3 regions of the Colwellia asteriadis genome follow, and region 2 is predicted to be linked to each of the others. Evidence: predicted binding sites of a transcription regulator. Region 2 holds the regulator's gene; each other region holds the start of a gene.
What was found. Region 2 encodes sigma-54, which starts transcription at its own class of promoters, with help from an activator protein. Its sites were predicted from a motif close to GTTGGCACGNNNNTNGNNT; they were not measured.
Positions count from the first base shown of each region.

Region 1: flgB (flagellar basal body rod protein FlgB) is a predicted target of sigma-54. The motif match lies at 3,417-3,435, and genes of this name have one in related genera.
Region 3: flhA (flagellar biosynthesis protein FlhA) is a predicted target of sigma-54. The motif match lies at 1,609-1,627, and genes of this name have one in related genera.

Region 1 is NZ_BAAAFA010000004.1:106,970-112,200, forward strand. Features, by position in the region: gene flgA (flagellar basal body P-ring formation chaperone FlgA) at 1-601, opposite strand, end outside; gene ABD005_RS06950 (chemotaxis protein) at 854-1,783, shown strand; gene ABD005_RS06955 (CheR family methyltransferase) at 2,069-2,902, shown strand; gene flgB (flagellar basal body rod protein FlgB) at 3,473-3,871, shown strand; gene flgC (flagellar basal body rod protein FlgC) at 3,874-4,305, shown strand; gene ABD005_RS06970 (flagellar hook assembly protein FlgD) at 4,442-5,161, shown strand; gene flgE (flagellar hook protein FlgE) at 5,215-5,231, shown strand, end outside.
Region 2 is NZ_BAAAFA010000001.1:567,702-572,932, reverse strand. Features, by position in the region: gene mgtE (magnesium transporter) at 1-275, opposite strand, end outside; gene ABD005_RS02405 (HPr family phosphocarrier protein) at 450-725, opposite strand; gene rapZ (RNase adapter RapZ) at 793-1,647, opposite strand; gene ptsN (PTS IIA-like nitrogen regulatory protein PtsN) at 1,677-2,129, opposite strand; gene hpf (ribosome hibernation promoting factor) at 2,218-2,505, opposite strand; gene ABD005_RS02385 (RNA polymerase factor sigma-54) at 2,531-4,045, opposite strand; gene lptB (LPS export ABC transporter ATP-binding protein) at 4,142-4,876, opposite strand; gene lptA (lipopolysaccharide transport periplasmic protein LptA) at 4,863-5,231, opposite strand, start outside.
Region 3 is NZ_BAAAFA010000004.1:163,026-168,256, forward strand. Features, by position in the region: gene fliR (flagellar biosynthetic protein FliR) at 1-436, shown strand, start outside; gene flhB (flagellar biosynthesis protein FlhB) at 437-1,567, shown strand; gene flhA (flagellar biosynthesis protein FlhA) at 1,668-3,770, shown strand; gene flhF (flagellar biosynthesis GTPase FlhF) at 3,840-5,231, shown strand, end outside.

The sequences.
Region 1 (5,231 bases), on a different contig from region 2:
GCTCTTGGTTATTACCTGAACTTAAAGCCTCACCTCGAGCTTTTATGCTGAAATTTTTACCTGATGCAATAATAGTTACTATATCCCCTTCACAAACTAAACAAATATTGCGAGGGTTAAAGGCTCTTCCTTTAGCAATACGTTTTTCAGCTTTTGCTCCTATAACTAGTGCCTCGTTATTTACGATAGCTCCTCTGATTTTTGTCGCTGAGAGGTAAACCTTTTCAATATGATCTGCTGTGATAACACTACCTTTACCAATTGTTTTTTTGGCGACAATAACAGGGAGGGTAACTTCTACTTTTGCAGGTAAATAAATATTCCAGGGGGTTGAATCATCACAACTTATTTTAACATTTACGTTTCTACCTGAGCTATTTTCAGGTATATTCGCTTCAAGTGGTATTTGGCACGTTTGTACCTTAATTCTAGGATCAATCGAGGCGACGGTGATTGATACTTTCTCGTTATCTTCGGCGGGATAATATGCTTCTAAGGCGCTTTTAGCTAACTCCTCAATATAAGCATGGTCATAGGATGTAGCGAAAGATTTCGCTAAAGCGAATTGTCCAAATAATAAAATGTAGAAAAAAAGTTTCATATAACTCATATATTTTGTTATCTACCTATAGGTAAATGTGAATTGTCGTCTATGCTTAATTTAAGTTATTAGTATGAAAGACAATAAGAACAAGTGTCAATAATCAGACGCTTAATGGCGTTTTTTGTATTATTAACTGTATACTTCAAGAAATATGCCTTTGTGCAGTAATACTGATGATATACATTAATTAAGTTGTTCATGCTTTCTAAGCAATACTAAAAATACAGTGCAGATTTAAATGAGGTTTTTATGGCAGGTATACTAGATTCAGTTAACCAACGAACACAGCTTGTTGGTGAGAATAGACTCGAACTTTTACTTTTTAAACTAATAGGTAGACAGCGTTTTGGTATCAATGTTTTTAAAGTACGTGAAGTCATGCCATGTCCTAGATTAACAATGCTACCTCAGCAAGACTCTTTTATTAAAGGTGTTGCTCATATACGTGGTCAAACTATTTCGGTTATTGATTTAAGTAAATCTACCGGTGGCCCTGCTATTGAGCAAACAGACGAAAGTTTTATTATTATTGCTGAATATAATCGTAGTGTACAAGGTTTCCTTGTAGCGGGGGTTGAACGAATTGTTACTTTAAGTTGGGCTGATGTGATGCCGCCGCCTGAAGGGGCTGGTAAATCAAGTTACTTAACTGCGGTGACTGAAATTGACAATGAAATGGTGTCAATTTTAGATGTAGAGAAAATACTCAACGAGATTAGTCCTGTTTCTACCGATGTCAGTGAGGATATCATTGATACAAGTGTCGGGGAGAGCATTGGTGAAAAATTAGTGATGATTGCTGATGATTCCACTGTTGCTCGAAATCAAGTTAAGCGAGCTTTAGAGCCTTTGGGTATTAATATGATTTTGGCTAAAAATGGTCGGGATGCGTTAGATCAACTTAAAGCAATAGAAGCAACCTGTGAAAATAGTATTACTGAAAAAGTCGCTTTAATGATCTCTGATATAGAAATGCCTGAAATGGATGGCTATACCTTAACGGCTGAAGTGAAAGGAAATGAACGTATGGCTAAAATGCCCATTATTTTACATACTTCATTAAGTGGTGTTTTTAACAATGCCATGGTTGAGAAAGTAGGAGCTGAAGACTTTATTCCTAAATTTCATCCAGATGAACTTGCTACCGCCGTTAAAAAATGGTTGAAACTTGATAGTTAACCTGAACTCGGTTTAAGAGATATTTAACGAATTGAAATATAAAAAATTATTTTTCTGAATCTCTAGCTTGATAGTTTTTCTTCTTTTCATATGATAAGCAAGGTAAATTTCGCGTCAATAGGGAGCTATTGCAAGTAAATTTAACGAAGAAGTTAGGAAAAGTAGCAGCTAGATAAACATTTGTTAAGCCGAGCTCAGGTTCGTTAGTTATAAATAGGTAAAGTATCGCGTCATTTGTTACGCTTAAATTGAGCTATAAAATATAGCGATAAGTAGGAATTAATAGTGCCAGAAAAACAACTTGATGAAAGAAGTTATAATCAATTTAGAGCTTTTTTAGAGCAACAGTGTGGAATTGTACTAGGTGAAAGTAAGCAGTACTTAGTGAAAAGCCGTTTAGCTCCTCTTATGGCAAAATTTGGTCTTAGTTCTTTAAGTGAATTAGTAACGCGAACGTTAGCGCCAACAGAACGGCAACTTCGTGCCGCAGTTATTGATGCGATGACAACTAACGAAACCTTATGGTTTCGAGATGACTACCCGTTTAAATTATTAAAAGATAAGCTATTGCCCGAATTTGCAGACCGAAGAACACCTGTTAAAATATGGTCTGCGGCAAGTTCATCAGGACAAGAGCCATATTCTATTGCGATGTCTGTACTCGAATATCAACAAAAAAATCCTGGCGCGTTTCCTCGTGGTGTACAAGTTATTGGTACGGATATCTCTAGTACTATGCTTGAACATTGTAAATATGGCCATTACGACAACTTAGCCTTAGCAAGGGGGTTGTCAGCAGAGCGTAAAAAGCAATTTTTTGAAGCGGGTGATAATGGCATGCTGAAAGTGAAAGATCATGTCAAAAAAATGGTGAGTTTTAGACCCTTAAACTTACTTAATAGCTATAGTTTGATGGGAAGGTTTGATATTGTTTTTTGTCGCAATGTGCTCATTTACTTCTCACCTGAAATTAAAGCGCAGATCATTAGTCAAATACATGGCGTATTGAATAATGACGGTTATTTGTTTTTAGGTGCCTCAGAGTCTTTATCAGGACTTAATCAGAACTTTTCTATGTTACGTTGCAATCCTGGTATTGTTTATCAAAAGCAACAGTAATGTGAATAGGGTACAAATTGTACCCTATTTATCAAACATCTATTTTTATTTAGCTACTTGAATCGCGCTCTTCTGAGTTAAGCTTTATTGCTGCATCACTGACCTATACATATTGTTTTTTATATACTTGTTTAGTTCTCGCTACCTTCTCCCCCCTGGTTACAATTTAGTTTTTAACCCTGAATAATAAATCAAGCACTACTAATTAACCTGAACTCGGTTTAAGAGATATTTAACAAATTGAAATATCAGCAAAAATTACTTTTATGAATCGCTAGCTTGGTAGTTTTTCTTCTTTTCATATGATAAGCAAGGCAAATTTCGCGTCAATAGCTAGCCTATTGCAAGTAAGTTTAACGAAGAAGTTAGGAAAAGTAGCTGCTAGAGAAACATTTTCTAAGCCGATCTCAGGTTAATTAAGTGACTCAATTGAGCACTTATAACGATAACCTGTATTGTTAACCACCCATCATTTTATAACTACGATTGAGAGCATAACCTTATTTTATTCACTTGTGGCATAATAATTGAATGTTTTATGAGTAATGTAAAATAGAAGGTGAGGCTGTTATGGCTATAGGTTTTGATAAGGGTTTTGAACTTCACTCTCAAGGGATGTTTATTCGTTCTCAGCGAGCTGAAGTTATTGCAAGTAATATTGCCAATGCAGACACGCCTGGTTATAAAGCTAAAGGTCTTGATTTTCAACAAGCTCTTGCTCAAGCCTCACAAAAGCAAAAAATGAGTATGTCTCGTACTAATGAAAAGCATTTTGACGTTCGTAGTGAGCTTAACAGTAGTGCTCAATATAGAGTACCGAATCAGCCAGATACTGGTGATGGGAATACGGTTGATGTACAAGTGGAACGAAACTTGTATCTTAAAAACTCAATAGAGTATCAAGCGAGCGTGCAGTTTCTTAATGGTAAAGTTAAATCATTGAAAAAAGTAATTAGCGGAGGGCAGTAATTATGAGTCTTTTTAACGTATTTGATATCACAGGCAGCGGCATGAGTGCGCAGTCTGTTCGTCTTAATACTACGGCGAGTAATATAGCAAATGCCGACAGTGTTAGTAGTAGTGCAGGTGAAACTTACCGTGCAAGGCACCCTGTTTTTGCCGCCGCAATGCAAAAAGCTGCCGCTGGGCAAAGTTCGGCTGACGGCAGTGGTGTTGGTGTTGATGTGTTAGGCATTGTCGAGAGTGATAAACCCTTAAATGTTGAGTATGCACCAGCTCACCCTATGGCCGATAAAGACGGTTATATTTATAAGCCTAATGTTAATGTGATTGAAGAAATGACTAATATGATTTCAGCATCACGCTCGTATCAAACCAATGTCCAATTGGCTGAGTCAGCAAAGAATATGTTGAATAAAACCTTAACGCTTGGTCAAAGGTAATAAAGCTTTGGCCAGTGAATGACTTAAATTACATAGTGAATACTGCGTCACGTTTATATTCAGTCACTGCAGTTGCTTAGAAAGATATTGAATCCAAGGCTGCAGCTTGGCAAGTAATTAAAAAGGTGGAAAGGAAATGCAATCAATAAGTGGTACTAACCCATATACAGCTTTAACCTTAGATGAAAAGCAAGAAAAAATAAGAGATAGCTTAGCTAAACAAGATATTAAAGAGTCTGATGGCAAGCAAGGCATGTTAACACAAGCTGATTTCTTTGCTTTATTGACGCAAGAGCTGGCTAACCAAGACCCAACTAAGCCTGTTGATAATAATGAAATGATCTCACAGATGACATCATTCTCAACCACTGATGGCATTAGTAATCTTAATAATAAGTTTGAAGCGTTTGCGACATCTATGAATTCTAGTCAAGCGCTACAAGCCTCGTCATTGGTTGGTCGTAGTGTTTTAGTTGACGATAATATTTTTGGTATGGGAGCAGGCGAAGAAGTCAAAGGTAAGCTTGTAACTGATAGTGCCGCAAGTAAAGTTACCATTTATGTTGAAAATACTAAAGGTGAGGTTGTTCAAACGGTACCTGTAGGCGATGTTAAGAAAGGTGAGTTTGGCTTTACATGGAATGGTCAAACATCGAGTGGTGAAGATGCAGCTACTGGCGCTTATCGTTTTAGAGTCGTTGGCTTAGTAGAAGGCAAGGCCTCAGAGTTACAAACGATGACCTACCGGAAAGTTGATAGTGTTACGCTTTCTGGGGCTGGTGGTAACATTATGCTTAACCTTAATGGTGGTACACAAATGGCATTAGTAGATGTTGTTGAAGTATCAGAAGCATAAGCACTGCACTTGGTTTTGCATGAGAGAAAAGAAATTTTAAAGAGGGTTAAATTATGTCATTTAATATCGC
Region 2 (5,231 bases):
ACAGCAGCAAGCTTTTCGGGCTGCATGCTTTTAAGAATACCTTTTCGTACTTCTTCGTTAAGTTCTTCGAGTACCTCGCCGTGAAAGTCTGGGTCGATAAGTTGCCATAATACAGGGCGGCTCTTAGTGGTTGAAGATTCTAATATCAGAGCGAGGTCATAAGCGGGCATATGTTGCAAAAGTTTGCGAACATAAACAAACATGCCGCTACCTAATGCTTCATTAACTTGCTGTAATTTTTTTTGACTGTAATCTTGCTCTGATATCTCTGGCATAGCGGCCCTGCTCGTTAGTTCTAGCGGTCTTAAGGTATCGCTTTAACTAAAGCGAATATTTAGTTGTGGGAAGGTCTCCTTGGAAGTTGTACTAAGTTTATCGTAACGTAGTGTTTTTATCAGCTATTCTGTGATTATTTATTATAAATTATGCAATAAAATTTGTGGCTTAGCTTATTCATCTTCGTCAAATTTATCAGATATTAGCTGGCATATTTCTGCTAAAGCAAGCTCTGCATCATCACCTGTTGCGGTTATATTAACCGACTTACCTTTTCCGCCAGCGAGTAACATCAACGCCATAATACTGTTTGCATTCGCTTCTTTCTGATTTAATTCTAAGGTGATATCAGCACTAAATTTTTGACTTAATTGGGCGAGTTTGGTTGCGGCTCTTGCATGTAAACCTAGTTTATTACAAATAGTGACGGTTTGTTGGTGAGTGGTCATAAATCTTCCTTATTACTCAATGATTAATGTCGCTATTTCTTGCTAACCATAGCTAAAGCTGGCCTATTTAGGTTGATTTTACGTCGATATCTCGGTGATGAGTTTGTACATCATCACGCTCTTTGCGGAAGTTTTTTGCTAATAATTCTGCAATATACACTGAACGATGTTTACCACCGGTACAACCTATTGCTATGGTGACATAGCTACGATTATTGCGCTCTAAGTGTGGTAACCAGGTCATCATAAAGCTATTTATTTGCCAAACAAACTTAGTGACTATGGGCTGACTTGCTAGAAAGTCTTTCACCTCTTGGTTTTGACCTGTGTGCTCTTTTAAATTTTTTTCCCAAAAAGGGTTCGGCAAAAATCGTGCATCAAATACATAATCAGCATCAACGGGGATGCCATGTTTAAAGCCAAAGGATTGAAAAACAAGTACCATAGTACCGGTTTTCTTACCTAAAATGCGCTCCCTTACTAAGTCAGCTAGTTGGTGTGGAGATAATTGACTGGTATTAATGTATAAATCAGCACTCACTGAAATTGGTTCGAGTAATTTTTTCTCTAAGGTAATTGCTTGATCTAGTGCTAAGTTTTCTTTAATCAGTGGGTGAAGACGACGGGTTTCACTGAAGCGGCGAATTAAATCGTTATCATCAGCATCAAGAAATAAAGTGGTTACGTCAACCGCTTTGGGTAAGTACGCGATTATTTCTGGAATATCTTGTGGATCTTTCGGTAAATTACGTACATCTAAACTAACCGCAACAGTTTCATAATCGTTAATTACGGTATGAGTTAAGGCCGGTAATAAGTTTACCGGTATGTTATCAACGCAATAATAACCTAAATCTTCAAGCACTCTTAGCGCAACCGATTTACCTGATCCTGAGCGGCCACTGACGATAATTAATTTCATTTTACGCTTTCCCCACAACTCATTAGCGTTTAACTTGCTTGTTGAATAACATCGAACAGTTCTTGGTTGCTAGTGCACTTACGGACATTCTTTATGACCTTTTTATCACTAAATAATTTAGCAATACTTTGTAGCGTATTAAGGTGCTCTTGGCAGCTATCTTCAGGAACAAATAGACTGATAAAAACATCGACACTGCGGTTGTCAATAGCATCAAAGTCAATGGCGTTTTCGGTTGTAACTAGTACCGCCACCGCTTTACTGCTATTTGGCAAACGACCATGAGGTATCGCTATGCCATTTCCGATACCTGTGCTACCCATTTTTTCTCTATCAAGCAAACTATCGAGTAGTTCGTCTTGATCGAGCTCGGTAACCTTATTAGCGGCTAATTGGCAAATCTCTTCTAAAATTCGCTTTTTACTGGTGGTTTTTATTGCACATAAGGTACAGTCGAGGGTTAAAATCTCTGATAATTTCATAAATTGCTAAAAGTAAGTGGAAGAGCCCATAGATTGGGCTCTTATATTAAGGTGATTTAAGGCTTTATGCTACGCGACTTTTGTCGAATTAATGTTGCGCTGCTTTACCTTTGTGTTTAAGAATTTGCCTATCTAGCTTATCAACTAAAGTATCAATCGCGGCATACATGTCAGTATTAATAGCCGAAGCGAATACTTCACCGCCTTTTATATGAAGGTTTGCCTCTGCTTTTTGTTCAAGCTTTTCAACGGTTAAGATAACATGAGAGTTATTTATTTGATCAAAATGTCGCTCTAGCTTAGTAAACTTAGTATTTACATACTCACGAAGCGCATCAGTAATGTCGACATGGTGACCGGTAAGATTGATTTGCATAAGCGTTATCCTTTTGATGAGTTACTTAAAGTAAGCTTTTTCGTTGATTTGAAGGAGGAATAGATAATGACTCTCTATATTTAGCTATTGTGCGTCTTGCAACGTTAATACCTTGTTCGGCTAATAAGTCAGCCATTTTACTATCACTCAACGGTTTAGCAGGTGTTTCTGCCAAAATAAGTTTCTTGATTAGCGATCTTATTGCTGTAGAAGAACACTCTCCACCATTCTCAGTACTGACATGGCTTGAAAAGAAGTATTTAAGCTCAAAAATACCACGAGGGGTGTGCATGTATTTTTGCGTGGTAACACGTGAAATGGTTGACTCATGCATTTCAACGGCTTCGGCAATATCGTTCAGAACCATTGGACGCATAGCTTCTGGACCATGCTCTAAAAAGCCTTGCTGGCGTTGTACAATACAGTTCGAAACTTTTAATAAAGTATCATTGCGCGATTCTAAACTTTTTATAAACCATTTTGCATCTTGTAAATTGGCACGAATGAATTGCCCATCAGTAGAGGACTTCATACTCTTGCTCATTGCAGCATATTGCTGATTTATGCTGAGCTTAGGTGCGGTATCTGAATTTAGTTCAACCACCCAACGACCATTTTTTTTCTCAACGGAAACATCAGGAATAACATACTGATCATCGCCAGTAATAACCGCATCACCTGGTCGAGGGTTTAAGCTCTGAATTAAGCGCATTACTTCACGTAATTGATCTTCTTTTAATTTCGTTTTGCGCATTAATTGGCGGTAATCTCTATTGCCAAGTAAATCAATATGCTCGCTAATAATTTTCTTACTTTCAGCTAAATAAGGAGTGTTTTTATCAAACTGGTTTAATTGAATGAGTAAACACTCAGGTATTGAGCGTGCTGCTACGCCGACAGGATCAAACATATTGATGCGTTTTAATACTGCTTCAACTTCATCTAATTCGACGTCTTCAATACCAACACTTTCTAGAATATCTTCTGAGGAAACCGTTAAGTAGCCAGCGTCATCTACCGCTTCAATAATGGCGGTTGCAATAGTGCGGTCGGTATCTGAAAAAGGGGTTAATTCCATTTGCCATAACAAATGACCTTGAATTGAGTCGGTCGTTTCTCCTTGGTAAGTGTAATCTTCACTTGCGCTGCTCACAGCTCCTGTATTAGAAACGCCTGCGCTGTAACTTTCTTCCCAAGTAGTATCAATATTCAATTCTTCAGGAATATCACTTTTCTCTAGCGCTTCACTAGTACTTATTTCGTCAATATTAGCCTGTTGGTCTTCACTACCATCACTGCTGTTATTATCACTTTGTGCATCATTAGAGTTTGCAGAGAATGCATCTTCTAAACTATTTTTTTCGTCGTTGCTATCGCTTTGGCTGCTTTCGTCAATTTCTAATAATGGGTTGCTCTCTAGCACTTCTTGAATTTCTTGTTGTAACTCTAACGTTGATAATTGCAGGAGCTTGATAGCTTGCTGCAATTGTGGCGTCATGGTTAACTGTTGTCCAATACGGAGCTGTAATGTAGGGCGCATCGATGTTATGTGGTTTCCTGTTATTATTTTTAATGGTTATGATGTGACCAATAACCCATTGAACACGTTTTTCTACGATTCGGATTGATGCTATAACTATAGCGTGAATTGTTCGCCAAGGTATACATCTCTTACTTTTTGATTGGCAAGAATTTGATCCGCATCACCTTGAGCGATAATTTCACCATGACTAACAATATAAGCATGTTCACACACATCTAACGTTTCACGTACGTTATGATCAGTTATTAATACACCAATTCCTCGTTGCTTTAAGTGTATGATGATTTTTTTAATGTCGCCAACTGAAATCGGATCTACACCGGCAAAAGGCTCATCAAGTAAAATAAATTGTGGATCGGCGGCTAATGCTCGTGCTATTTCTACGCGTCGACGCTCACCACCAGATAAACTCATGCCCAAGTTATCGCGAATATGACAAATATTGAACTCTTCTAATAAGTGCTCTAGTTTTTCTAGGCGCTGTTGTTCGTTTAACTCTTTGCGTATTTGTAAAATAGCCATGATGTTATCAGTTACTGAAAGCTTGCGAAAAATTGATGCCTCTTGTGGTAAGTAACCGATACCTTGTCTTGCTCTTTCATGCATAGGCGATAATGTAACGTCTTGGTCGTTAAGTATTATTTGCCCATCATCGTTAGGTACAAGCCCTACTATCATGTAAAAAGAAGTGGTTTTTCCTGCTCCGTTAGGTCCAAGTAAGCCAACAATTTGCCCTGTACTGACGGCTAAGCTAACATCTTTAACAACTTGTCGGTCTTTGTATGACTTAGCAAGTCCACTAGCAACTAATGTATTAACCTTCGACACTTGAGTCACCTTCTTCTTTAGTCGCTTCTTCAGGTGCTTGCTCAGTAGTCTCACTGACTGTCTTTGGCTCTTTATCAAGGTCGCTTTTAGCTTTATCTTTTAGTGCTTTTTGTTTTTTCAGTAAGGTTGGCTGTAATATGGTGGTGACTGTTTCGTTATTATTACTTTCGGCTTCAAGTTTCTCACTTAATGTATTATAAATAATTTTGCTGCCGCTAACTTCGCTACCTGCTTGTTTTACTACGGCATTTCCTGCCACAGTAATTATATTTAAGCTTGGTTGATATTTTATTTCATCGGCTTGTAAGCTAATTAAGCTGCCATCTTCAAGCTCTTGCTGAAATAAAGCGGGAGA
Region 3 (5,231 bases), on a different contig from region 2:
TGCAAGTGGTATGAACGTTCCAGCCATTGGTCAGTTTTTTCTTATTTTATCTTCATTACTTTTTTGGGCGATGGACGGACATTTAGCTTATTTACAATTTATTGTTGCTAGTTTTGATACATTACCAATACCTACAGAGCATTTATCAAGTATTAAATACAAAGAAGTGGTTGAGTGGGGAGGCTGGATGTTTGCCACTGCGCTTTCTCTTGCCTTAGCGCCAATTACCGCGATGTTATTGGTTAACTTTGCATTTGGTATTATGACCAGAGCAGCGCCACAGCTGAATATTTTTGCTATTGGTTTTCCTATCACTATGATGGCTGGTTTACTTATTATGTGGTTAACTTTTGGTAATTTCTTTACTCATTTTGAATTACAGTGGCAGCGAGCTTTAGATTTTAGCTGTTATTTAATTGATTGTCAGGCAGCATAAATGGCAGAGTCAGATAGCGGTGAAAAAACCGAAGAACCCACAGCAAAAAAACTTACTGATGCACGTAAGAAAGGGCAAATAGCTCGTTCTAAAGACTTAGGTACTTTTTTTGTACTTGTTGGTTGCGCCTGTGCAATGTTACTTATGGGGGGCTCTTTAGCAGCATCTATCGCTCAAATGATGAAACGATTATTTAGCTTTAGCCGCGAAGAAGCAATGGATGTTAATGCCTTATTTAAAATTATTGATGAGGGCGTTACCTTAATTATTGCGCCTATGTTGTGGATTTTCGCTATTGTTGCGCTGGCAGCGTTTGTAGGTAATATTTTGCTTGGTGGTATGAGTTTTTCGTGGGCGGCTACCGCACCGAAGGCAAGTAAACTTTCTCCACTTGCCGGCTTTAAACGTATGTTTGGTGTACAAGCATTTGTTGAACTCATTAAATCTATTTTAAAATTTTTAGTGATATTTATTGTTTCGTACTTATTACTCAGTGGGTTATTTGAAGAAATTTTAGGTTTGAGTCGAGAATCTATACCGAATAATTTCGCTCATGCAACGACAATGCTATTGTGGATGTTTTTAGTGTTAGCGCTTTCTATTGGTATTATTGTCGTGATAGATGCACCTTATCAAGTGTGGAATCATGCCAAGCAATTAAGAATGACCAAACAAGATATTAAAGATGAACATAAAAATAGTGAAGGTAGCCCAGAAACTAAAGGGCGTATAAAAAGAGCGCAGTATGAAATATCACAACGACGAATGATGGCCGAAGTGCCTAACTCTGATGTCGTTATTACCAACCCTACGCATTACTCAGTAGCCTTAAAATACGATGCTGCTGTTGGTGGTGCGCCTGTTGTCATTGCTAAAGGGGTTGACCAAATGGCGATTCATATTCGTACTATAGCCAAAGAACATAATATTGAAATAATTCAGTCACCGGCTTTAGCACGATCGCTTTATTATACCACTGAAGCGGGTGATGATATTCCTGAAGAATTATTTGCCGCGGTTGCGCAAGTATTAGCGTTTATTTTTCAACTTAATGAGCATAAGAAAGGCAAGGCAAAAAGGCCAACCGCTATTCCGAAAACATTACCCATTCCAGATGATTTTAAATATTGATATAAGTGACTTGTTTTATTGATAAAAGTTAAACGTAATTTTATGGTACGAGATTTGCTTTTCTTATTATTACGTGTCAAAAAAATAACATGAAGTATTAATGCAACTACCCGCTTATTTAAACCGCTTTGATAAAAAGAACTTTCATCACCTGACTGGTTTAGGCACACCTATATTAGTGATGGCCGCACTCGGTATGGTTATTTTACCTATGCCATCGTGGCTGCTTGATATTCTATTCTCTTTTAATATCGCTTTATCACTTGTCGTGCTTTTAATTACAGTTTATACCCTAAAGCCGTTAGATTTTGGCTCTTTTCCTGCGGTATTACTGGTGGCCACTATTTTACGATTAGCTTTGAATGTTGCAAGTACTCGAGTAGTACTGTTAGAAGGTCATGAAGGTCCTGAGGCTGCAGGTAAAGTTATTGAAGCCTTTGGCTCGGTAGTTATTGGCGGTAACTATGCGGTAGGTATTGTTGTATTTCTTATTCTTATTATTATTAACTTTGTTGTTGTAACTAAAGGTGCTGGTCGTATCGCCGAAGTAACAGCGCGCTTTACCTTAGATGCTATGCCGGGTAAACAAATGGCGATAGATGCCGATTTAAATGCCGGTTTTATCACTCAAGAGCAAGCTAAAGAGCGCAGAACAGAAGTCACGAGTGAAGCTGACTTTTATGGCTCCATGGATGGTGCCAGTAAATTTGTTAAAGGTGATGCCATTGCTGGTATTTTAATATTATTTATTAATATTGTTGGCGGCTTAGTTATTGGTATGGTTCAACATGACTTAACCTTTGATGAAGCAGTAGAGATATACACGTTACTTACCATAGGTGACGGCCTAGTTGCTCAAATACCTGGGTTATTGCTTTCAATTGGTACTGCGATAGTTGTAACTCGTCAGAACACTTCACAAGACATGGGGGAGCAAGTTAGCGCTCAGCTTGGTCAAGGGAAGTCACTGTATATTGCTGCAGGTGTCATGTTTGTTATGGGTGTTATTCCAGGCATGCCTCACTTTGTGTTTTTACTTTTTGCTGCAATGATTGCGGGTACTGCCTTTTTAGGTAACCGTAATAAAATTAATAAAGCCGCTGAACTTGAAAAAAATGAACATGAAGAGAAAGCCCAAATCAAGCAAAAAGAAGATGAAGTTAAAGAGCTTGATTGGGACGATGTTAACCATGTAGATATTATTGGCTTAGAAATAGGTTATCGCTTAATACCTTTGGTTGATAAAGCGCAAGGCGGAGAGTTGCTTAGTCGAATTAAAGGTGTTCGTAAAAAGCTTTCTCAAGAGTTTGGCTTTTTAGTGCCAGCAGTTCATATTCGAGACAATTTAGATTTAGAACCCAACAGTTATCAAATTTCATTAATGGGCGTTAATGTCGGCTCTGCACAAATTAGACACGACCAAGAATTAGCCATAAACCCAGGCCAAGTTTTTGGCCAGTTAGAAGGCATTCCAACTAAAGACCCAGCTTTTGGTCTTGATGCCGTTTGGATTAACCAAAATCAACGTGAACAGGCGCAAACTTTGGGTTATACCGTCGTTGATTCGGCAACGGTATTAGCAACGCATTTAAGCCAAATATTAACTAATAACGCATCACAGTTGCTTGGTCATGAAGAAGTTCAAAACTTATTAGATTTACTGGCGAAAAATCATCCTAAATTAGTTGAAGGTTTTATTCCTGATACGCTGACTTTAGGCACTGTAGTGAAAGTGCTGCAAAGTTTAATGAATGAAGGTGTTGCTGTTCGTGATATGCGCTCAATAGTACAAACCTTAGTAGAGTACGGCCCTAAGAGTCAAGATGCAGAAGTGTTGACTGCTGCTGTACGTATTAGCTTACGTAAATTTATTATTCAAGACCTTGTCGGCGGTGAGCAAGAAGTCCCTGTCATAACTTTGGCACCTGAGTTGGAACAAATGTTGCACCAGTCTATGCAAATGGCCGGAGATGACGGCGCAGGTATTGAACCAGGGCTTGCAGAGCGTTTACAAAAATCATTAACTGATGGTGCTCATCAACAAGAGATGTCTGGAGAAGTTCCTATTCTATTAACATCGGGTATTTTACGTTCAGTGTTATCTAAATTTGTAAAATATACGATTCCAGGGTTGCGGGTTATTTCTTATCAAGAAATCCCTGATGATAAACAAATAAAAATAGTGAGTGTTATAGGTCAGTAATTTAGACCCAAGCAAAAATTTGCTTGATAACAAATAACATAGTAATGACTAGTTACACTGAGGTTTTATATGAAAATTAAACGTTTTGTTGCCAAAGATATGCGCAGTGCCTTAGCACAAATAAAAGATGAACTCGGTGTTGATGCCGTCATTATGTCAACTAAAAAAATTCCTGAAGGTGTTGAGCTAATGGCTGCGGTTGATTACAACCAGCCAATAACTACAAAAACACAACCACAAGAACAGTCATTATCGGCAAATAGTATTAACTCATTTGATGAGCGCAGTAGCAATAGAGCAGTAACAGACGATGTAGTTAATATTGGGAATCATGCCTCACATAGCCAAAGTGCTTCAACACGTCAAAATAGTGTCGCGTCAGAAAATGTAACTGTTAATGAAAAAGTAAACTCAACGGCCAATGAAGAAAACCATGCTGACAGCTTATCCGCTTTACTTAATCGTCAAGTTCAGCAAACAACGACACCAATGCCATCACATAGTCAGCCGACAGTTAATGACTTAACTGAAGAGGATGAAAGCATAGAGCAACAATTTAAAAGCTTTACTGACCGCTTAAGTCAATCAACTGTTTTAAATGAAGATGCCGATGATATTACCGCGAATGTAACTCCGTTTAATGCGCAACAAACAGTACCAACAGAAAGCCAAAGTGCGGCGGTTTCTTCGCAAGACTTTGCTAAAATGCAACAAGAAATGATGTCTATTCGAGCGCTATTAGAGCACCAGGTTTCTGGGTTGATGTGGCAAGATATGGCACAAAAGGATCCTCAGCGTGCGGTATTGGTAAGTCGTTTATTAGCACTAGGAATTAATGAGCAAATAGCAGATCAGATAGCGGGTTATGTGCCACCACAAACTTCTGAGCCAGAAGCTTGGCAACAAGCAACACAACTTATCGCTAAGCAAATAAATACCACGCAAAACGATATCATTCATCGTGGTGGCGTTGTTGCTTTAGTTGGCCCGACAGGGGTTGGGAAAACAACAACTATTGCCAAACTCGCTGCTGGTTTTGCGCAAGTTCATGGGAGTGATAATGTTGCACTTATTTCGACTGATACCTTTCGTATAGCGGGTTTTGAACAACTTGCAACGTACGGTAAAATTATAGGTTGTCAGGTCATGCTTGCTAAAGACAGTCAGGCATTAGATGCTTTATTACAGCAGTTTTCGAAGAAAAAACTTATTTTGATTGATACTGCGGGTATGGGGCAACGCGATATGCGTTTAGCTGAGCAGTTGGCAAACTTGGTTAATAATGCACGCGTTACTATTCGTAATTACTTGGTACTTGCTGCCAATACCCAACAGCGAGTTATGCAAGAAAATGTTGAACGCTTTAAAAAAGTACCAATATCAGGGTGTATTTATACTAAACTTGATGAAAGCGTTAGTATTGGCGAAATAATTACCACATCAATAAAAAATGGTTTACCA